Regions from separate parts of the Vulcanococcus sp. DEBay_Sum29NL08_54 genome, predicted to be linked through region 3. Evidence: predicted binding sites of a transcription regulator. Region 3 holds the regulator's gene; each other region holds the start of a gene.
What was found. Region 3 encodes NtcA, which controls nitrogen genes in cyanobacteria. Its sites were predicted from a motif close to GTANCNNNNGNTAC; they were not measured.
Positions count from the first base shown of each region.

Region 1: cynS (cyanase) is a predicted target of NtcA. The motif match lies at 1,316-1,329, and genes of this name have one in related genera.
Region 2: QZ186_RS08080 (sensor histidine kinase KdpD) is a predicted target of NtcA. The motif match lies at 1,485-1,498, and genes of this name have one in related genera.

Region 1 is NZ_JAFMNJ010000044.1:7,810-10,072, forward strand. It holds gene QZ186_RS10505 (hypothetical protein) at 1-635, shown strand, start outside; gene cynS (cyanase) at 705-1,166, opposite strand; gene QZ186_RS10515 (anthranilate phosphoribosyltransferase family protein) at 1,385-2,263, shown strand, end outside.
Region 2 is NZ_JAFMNJ010000021.1:14,533-16,795, reverse strand. It holds gene QZ186_RS08085 (adenosylcobinamide-GDP ribazoletransferase) at 1-306, shown strand, start outside; gene QZ186_RS08080 (sensor histidine kinase KdpD) at 266-1,303, opposite strand; gene QZ186_RS08075 (DUF3155 domain-containing protein) at 1,710-2,081, shown strand; gene QZ186_RS08070 (dienelactone hydrolase family protein) at 2,146-2,263, opposite strand, start outside.
Region 3 is NZ_JAFMNJ010000024.1:6,635-8,897, forward strand. It holds gene QZ186_RS08455 (DUF3084 domain-containing protein) at 1-527, opposite strand, end outside; gene ntcA (global nitrogen regulator NtcA) at 603-1,343, opposite strand; gene rph (ribonuclease PH) at 1,408-2,142, opposite strand; gene QZ186_RS08470 (cob(I)yrinic acid a,c-diamide adenosyltransferase) at 2,260-2,263, shown strand, end outside.

The sequences.
Region 1 (2,263 bases), on a different contig from region 3:
CCCTCAGCCTGGCTGAGCGGCTGGGGATGGCCGGACCCGAGGCCATTGCCTTGATCCTTCCCCTCTGCCAATCGCAGGGCATTTCTCTGCCCCTCATTCGCGCCCTGGGGATCTGTCATCACCCCCAGGCCTGCACTCAGCTCCTTACCTGGCTGCCAGAGGCCGGACCCCTGGAGCCCGATGTGCTCGAAGCCCTCGGCTGCTGGGGCAATCTGATCGATTTCAGCATCATCGAATCAGCGCTAAGCGCACCTGGCCAGAGCCATCGCCTGGCAGGCCTCAGCCTGCTGACCTTCCGCAATCGCAGCCTGACGGCCGAGGAGGTCCTACGCCTGACGACGCCTCTGCTGCAGGACTTTCGCGCCGATGTGGTGATTGCCACGATCAAGCTGCTGCAACGGCGCAACGAGCCCAGCGTCTTAACTGCCATTCGCGGCTGCATCAGCACCGAAGCTCTGCCCCGCGTCGCTGAAGCGGCACTCCAGGCCCTCGGTTGCATCGGCAGCCTGGAATGCTGCCAGCAGCTGCTGGAGCTTCGAGGCGAATTGGCTGGCACAGCCTTAGAAGAGCCGCTGCGGCGTCAACTCAAGGCTCAGGTCAGGCATCAAGCCCTGGTCGAGCAGGCCTTGGCATAACTATTCATTTCTACAATTCGCCACAAAAAAAGCCCACCGTTGGTGGGCTTTTGCGTTGGGAGCCGAAGCTCACCATTTCTTATAAGGAAGGAACTTGCCGCACATGGTGACCTTCACTCGGTTACCAGCAGGATCTTCAACTTTGTCCACATCCAAGGTGAAGTCAATGGCGCTCATAATGCCATCACCAAACTTCTCTTGGATCACGTCCTTCAGGGGCATTCCGTACACCTGCATGATCTCGTAGAAGCGATAGATCAGCGGATCAGTCGGGATCACAGGATCCAGACCGCCCTTGGTCGGGAACGACTGCAGTGCCTCGGTAATGGCATGGTCAAGGCTGAGCAGTTCAGCCAGCTTTTGGGCTTCTTCAGCCGAAGCGGTGGACTGGCAGTAGAACAGCGAAGCGATCCACACTTCATCGCGACCCAGGGCGGCCTCCAGATCAGCGAAGCTCAGCCCTTTGGCCTTCTTCGCCGCCATCAATGTCGCCGTGATTGTGGCGGGAGAGGGAGCTGCCAACGAGGGCATTGAAACAGGAGTAACCGTCATGGAGACAGGCCAGAATTGATGAGAGGAGTGAACAGAATGAAGCGCAATCTGCGTTCTGCTCGCATGTCAGATTCGCTGCAGATGGGGATCAACTTCGCAGCCTTTGTTACCGAGCCTGAAACAACTTGGTAGCTGCTGCTACCAGATCGGGCCTTGCCGGCACGGAGAATCCAGTGAGAACGAGCTCTTCTGTCGGCTTGACCTACGCCGCTCCCCCAACCGACGGCCCGCCGAATGGCCGTGAGCTGTTCAAGGCCTATCTCCGCAAAGTCGGCAGTGGCGAGCACACCAGTAGTGGACTGACGCGCGAGGAAGCCGCCCACGCCCTGGAACTGATGCTCGATGGGGCCGCTAGCCCGGCCCAAATCGGCGCCTTCCTGATCGCCCACCGCATCCGCCGGCCTGAGCCTCAGGAGCTCACCGGGATGCTGGATGTGTACCGAAAGCGGGGCCCGCAGCTGACAACCGGCAAGCCAGCCATCAGCTTCGGCATGCCCTTTGACGGGCGCACGCGCACCGCTCCGATCTACCCCCTAACCGCCCTGGTGCTCTCGAGTGCCGGACTCCCCGTGGTGCTGCAAGGGGCCGGCCGCATCCCCGTGAAATACGGGATCACGGCCCAGGAGCTGTTCGCCTGCTTGGGCCTGCAGCTCGCCGGCCGAAGCGTCGAGTGGGTCCAGGCCAAGCTCAACGCTTGCGATCTGGCGTTGGTCCATCAACCGGACCACCTCCCGGATGCCGAAACCCTGATCCCTTACCGCGAGGATCTCGGCAAGCGGCCACCGCTGGCCAGCCTCGAGTTGCTCTGGACTGCGCACCAGGGCGAGCACCTGCTGGTCAGTGGCTTTGTCCACCCGCCAACCGAAGCGCGGGCCTGGAAGGCACTGGACTTAGCGGGGGAAACCAACGTGCTGACCGTCAAAGGCCTCGAGGGGAGCACCGATCTGCCGATCAGTCGGGCCTGCGTGACGGGTCGTCCAACCCGAGAGGAGGACGGGCGCCAGATTCTCCACCCCCGCGACAACGGTTGCTACGGAGCCGACCCGCTTTGGGAAGGTCTGGAGACCTGGGGTCAC
Region 2 (2,263 bases), on a different contig from region 3:
GCGATGCAGTGGTTTCCCTATCTGCGCCAGAGCGAGGGCACGGCGGCGTTTCACCTGCGCCATTGGAAGGGTCTGCTGGCTGAATTGGTGCCCTCGTTGCTGTTGGCTTTTGCCCTCAGCGGCCTGCTGCTGGGACTCGGGCTCAGTCCATGGGCCGGGTTGGGCTGGCTCGGTGTGCTGCCGGCCATGCTGATTCCTTGGGTGTTGGGCCGGCGCTTGGGCGGTCACAGCGGCGACAGCTACGGCGCCTGCGTGGAGTGGAGCCTTAGTTGGATCCTGTTGCTGTTGGCCGTTTCGGCAGGCTGAGTTGGAAGGCATTGCCAGCGCTGGGCAGTTTGGGATCGAGACCGGAGGGCGGCACCCGTAGCTCCAGTGCACCGCCGATGCGTTCCGCGAGGTCCCGGCCGAGCGCCAGCCCCAGACCGCTGCCGTCGAGGGCAAGGCCGGTGCTGCCCCGTTCCCCTTTGCGGAAGATCTGCTCCCGTTCGGCGCTGGGGATTTCGGGCCCTTCGTCCCAAACCGCCAGGACGAGCTGATCGCCCTGCTCCTGGCAAACCAGGCCGACCCCGCCACCAGGGCGGCTGTAGCGGAAGGCGTTCTCCAGCAGGTTGGCCACGATTTCGGAGACGGCCGCGGCATTGCACGCTTGCGTCGGAAGCTCTCCAGGCGGCACCCAGCGCCGGCCTTGCAGGGCGGCGGTTCCAGCGGCGCGCTCCAGCAAGGGCTCCAGCACTTGGTTGAGGGAGTGCAGGTCCTCACTGCTGAAGGCTGGCGGCAGCAGCAGCGGTTGCAGGCCGTCTTGGGCGGGGGGCAGCAGCGGAGTTTGGGTGAGTTGATCGATCGCTTCGAGATAGCGATTGATCTGGTGCTGCTCGCTCAGCAGGTTGTCCACCAACGCTTGATTGGCGCTATCGCCATCGAGTCGACGCCTGAGCAGTTGTCCAAAGGTGCGCAGGGCCGCCAGGGGATTGCGCAGTTGATGGACCAGCAGCTTGAGCTGGTCGTCCCGAAGGGCCAGTTGACGGCCGAGTCGTTGTTGCTCCAGATCGAGCTTGAGCGCTTCGGTGAGGCAGAGCGCTGTTGCTTCCAGCCGATCACTCAGGGGCGTGGGCCAGGGCCAGCAGTCGGTGTCGATTCGCAGGGCTCCAAGCAGGAGCGGCCCATCTCGCAGGGCGAGCCAACGGCGCGTACTGCGCTCGTCTGGCGATGGCCTACTGGCATCGCTTTCGAGGGCCAAGACTTGCTTGGGCCAGCCGCCAATCGAGAGCAGGGAGGGTTCTCCACTGGCGCTGGGGAGGGCCACGTACACCACCAATGACCGCAGATCAGGACGATCTGCGAATTGGGCAAGTTGCTGTTTCAGCAGCGCGAGAAACCGCTTGGAGACTTGCATCTAGGCGGCGTTCTGGTGGTGGTCCACGGCCTTAAACGGAACTTTTTTCGGAGACTTGGTTCAAATCCGAGAAAAAGTCTTAAGATTTTGGGTATCGACCAATACCGAGCGGCCTGACGCAGGCAGCACGGCGATGGCTTCTGCCTTTGCTTGCAACTTTGTTGCATCGAGGTTACAGCAGGAGAGACACGTCTCTTTGCTGGTTGAACGCCAACGCTCGCTTTGCTGTCAGTTTGGGCTGTCAGACGTTTGGGCGTTGTTGAAGGTCTCTTGCCTTCGTCTCTTCGTCCCCTCCGCCCTTCGGGGTTCCTGAACCATGTCCAAAAAGCGCAAGCGCATCAGCCGCCGCCGGCTTGCTGGCCAGCGAGTCCTGGCCCATGTCGGTGTTCACAACATCGAGACCGGTGAATACAAGCCTGTGACGGCTGCCCGTCGCTACATCGCCGAGTCAGGGATCGTTCCTCCCGCTCTGGTGAACGTGCGTCGTAACGAGCACACCACGGACCGCTTCTTCTGGGGCGAAAAAGGTCTGTTTAGTGCCCAATACGCCGAGGAGAACCACTTCCTCTTCCCTTCCCTGCGTGAGATCGTCGATCGCATTGGCGAAGACAACCTCTTTGCTGGTCTCGAGGCGATGGCCGCCGACGACTGGGAAGAAATGGAAGAGTACGAATACGCCTTCGTCTGATTCTCAGACTCTGCTTTCAGAAGGGCATCAGCCGGCCTCCCGATGGGGCCGGCTTTTTTGTTGCTCACTGAGGCAGGCCTTGGCTGGGCGCGATCCGCTCAGTGATGAAGCGTTTGAGCTCAGGGAAGAGCGATTCATCGATGCCATGGCCGCCGTCAAAGGCCAGCAATTGCGCTGACTGT
Region 3 (2,263 bases):
TTGATCTTGCTGTTGAGCTTGGCGAGCTCAGTGCGGTTGCGCTGGAGATCGGAATCCTTCGCGGCGATGTCACGGCTGAGGCGGTCGCGCTCGGCCTCCAGTTGTTTGCGTTGCTCCATCAGGGGAGCCAGTTCCTTCTGCAGCCGGCTGGCCTGCTCGGCCACCACCTTGAGTTGGCGTTGGGCCTCGCTGCGCTCGTTCTCTGCGCTGCGCAGGGCGCTCCGACTTTGGGCCAGGTCCTTGCGACTTGAGCTCAGGGCATCGCGGCTGTCCCGCAGGCGCTGTTCGATCTGATCGAGTTCGAAGAGCCCCGTGCGCAAGCGATCACTGACGAGCAGCATCAGCCCAAGGGAGATGGCACTGATCAAGCTGCCGGTCAGCACCGTGATCACCACGGCGGTCTTCTTGGGCCGCAACCGGAACAAGCTCAGCCGCGCCTTGCCGACCTTGGATCCCAAGCGATCCCCCAGGGTGGAGAGCACTCCCCCGAGGATCAGCAACGCCAGGATCAGGATCCAGCCGGACACGACGTTGGGCGACGACGATCAGTATCGGTTGCGGTGGCTTGGAACGCAGCTGGGATCGGCCACCAGTTCAGCCGTTTAGCTGAAGCGTTTGGCGAGGGCCAACGGATCGAAGACGGTGATTTTTTTGCGGTCGATTTGCACTAGGCCGTCGTTGCGGAGGTCGCCCAGGAGACGGGTGATCGTGACGCGGGTCGATCCGATTGCTTCGGCGATGGCCTGGTGGGAGAGGCGCAGGTCGATCGTGATTCCTTCGCTGCTGGGTACACCAAAGTCGCGGCAGAGCACCAGCAGGAAGCTCACCAGTCGCGAGGACATGTCGCGGTGGGTGAGGGTTTCGATCATGGTCTCGGTTTGAAGAATCCGAGAGGAGAGACCCTGCAGAAGCAGTAGACCAACCGCCGGGTCTTGTTCGATCGCCTTGCGGACGGAGGTGGCGGGAGCCGTCACCAGCTCGACGCGGGTAAAGGCAATCGAGTGATAGAAGCGGTCCGAACGCTGGCCTGTCAGTAGAGACAGCACGCCGAAGAGGCTGTTCTCCCGCAGCAGTGCCACGGTGATTTCCTCGCCGGATTCGTAGACCCTGGAGAGCCGGACCGCACCCCGTTTCAGCAGATAAACCTTTTCGGCGGGGTCGCCGGGGAAAAAGATTGTTTTGCCGCGCTCAACGATTTCGGTGGTGCTACCGCTCAGGCCCCGGATGACATCCAGCAGCGTGGCATTGGGCGGCAGGGGACTCCCCGCGATCGGTGCGATCACTGACGTACCGGTCGTAGGGCTAGGGGAGTAGCGGCTGAATCCTTGCGTTGCCACGACCATTTCAGCGCGACTGAGTTGCCTGGAACCTACGGATCAGTCCAGGGCCGCCCTGTAGCCATTGAAACTAATTTGCTGCCTCTGCCAAGGCCTGCTTCTGGGCCTGCATCAGTTGATCGATGCCGCTTTCCGCTAGGTCAACCAGGCTGGAAAGCTGTTGGCGACTGAAGGGTGCGCCCTCGGCAGTGCCTTGAATTTCGAGCAAATGTTGCTCTTGATTCATCACCACGTTCAGATCGACCTCTGCTCGGCTGTCCTCGCTGTAGTCGAGATCGAGGAGTGCGGCGCCATCCACGAGGCCAACGGAAACCGCCGCCACCTGCCCCACCAGGGGCGATCGTTCCAGCACTCCGCGCTGCTCCAGGCGTTGCAGGCCGAGGGCTAAGGCGGCCCAGGCTCCAGTGATGCTGGCGGTGCGGGTGCCGGCATCGGCTTGAAGGACGTCACAGTCGATTTGCAGGGTCCGCTCCCCCAGCGCCTCCAAATCCAGGCAGGCCCTGAGGCTGCGGGCGATGAGGCGTTGGATTTCTTGGGTGCGACCGGAGAGCTTCATCAGCTCCCGTGGCTGCCGGCTGGGGGTGCTGGCGGGGAGCAGCCGGTAGTCAGCGCTCAGCCAGCCCTTGCCGGAGCCTTTACGCCACTTCGGAACACCCTCCTCTAAGCAAACGCTGCAGATCACAGCCGTGTTGCCCGTGTACACCGTGACGGAGCTCAGGGCGAAGCCCATCGGATCCCAAGCGAAGCGCGTGCTGCGCAGGTCCGTTGCGCTGCGGCCGTCCCGCCTGGGTTGGGTGCTGCTCATCGCGGGCTGGCTCAGTGCCTCGATGGTACGGGTGTTTGCACTACAGGTAGTGCTTGTTGCTTGCCGGACGGCCTAACGCCGCTACATTCAGGATCCCAAGCGGCAGCCATGCACTCGATGA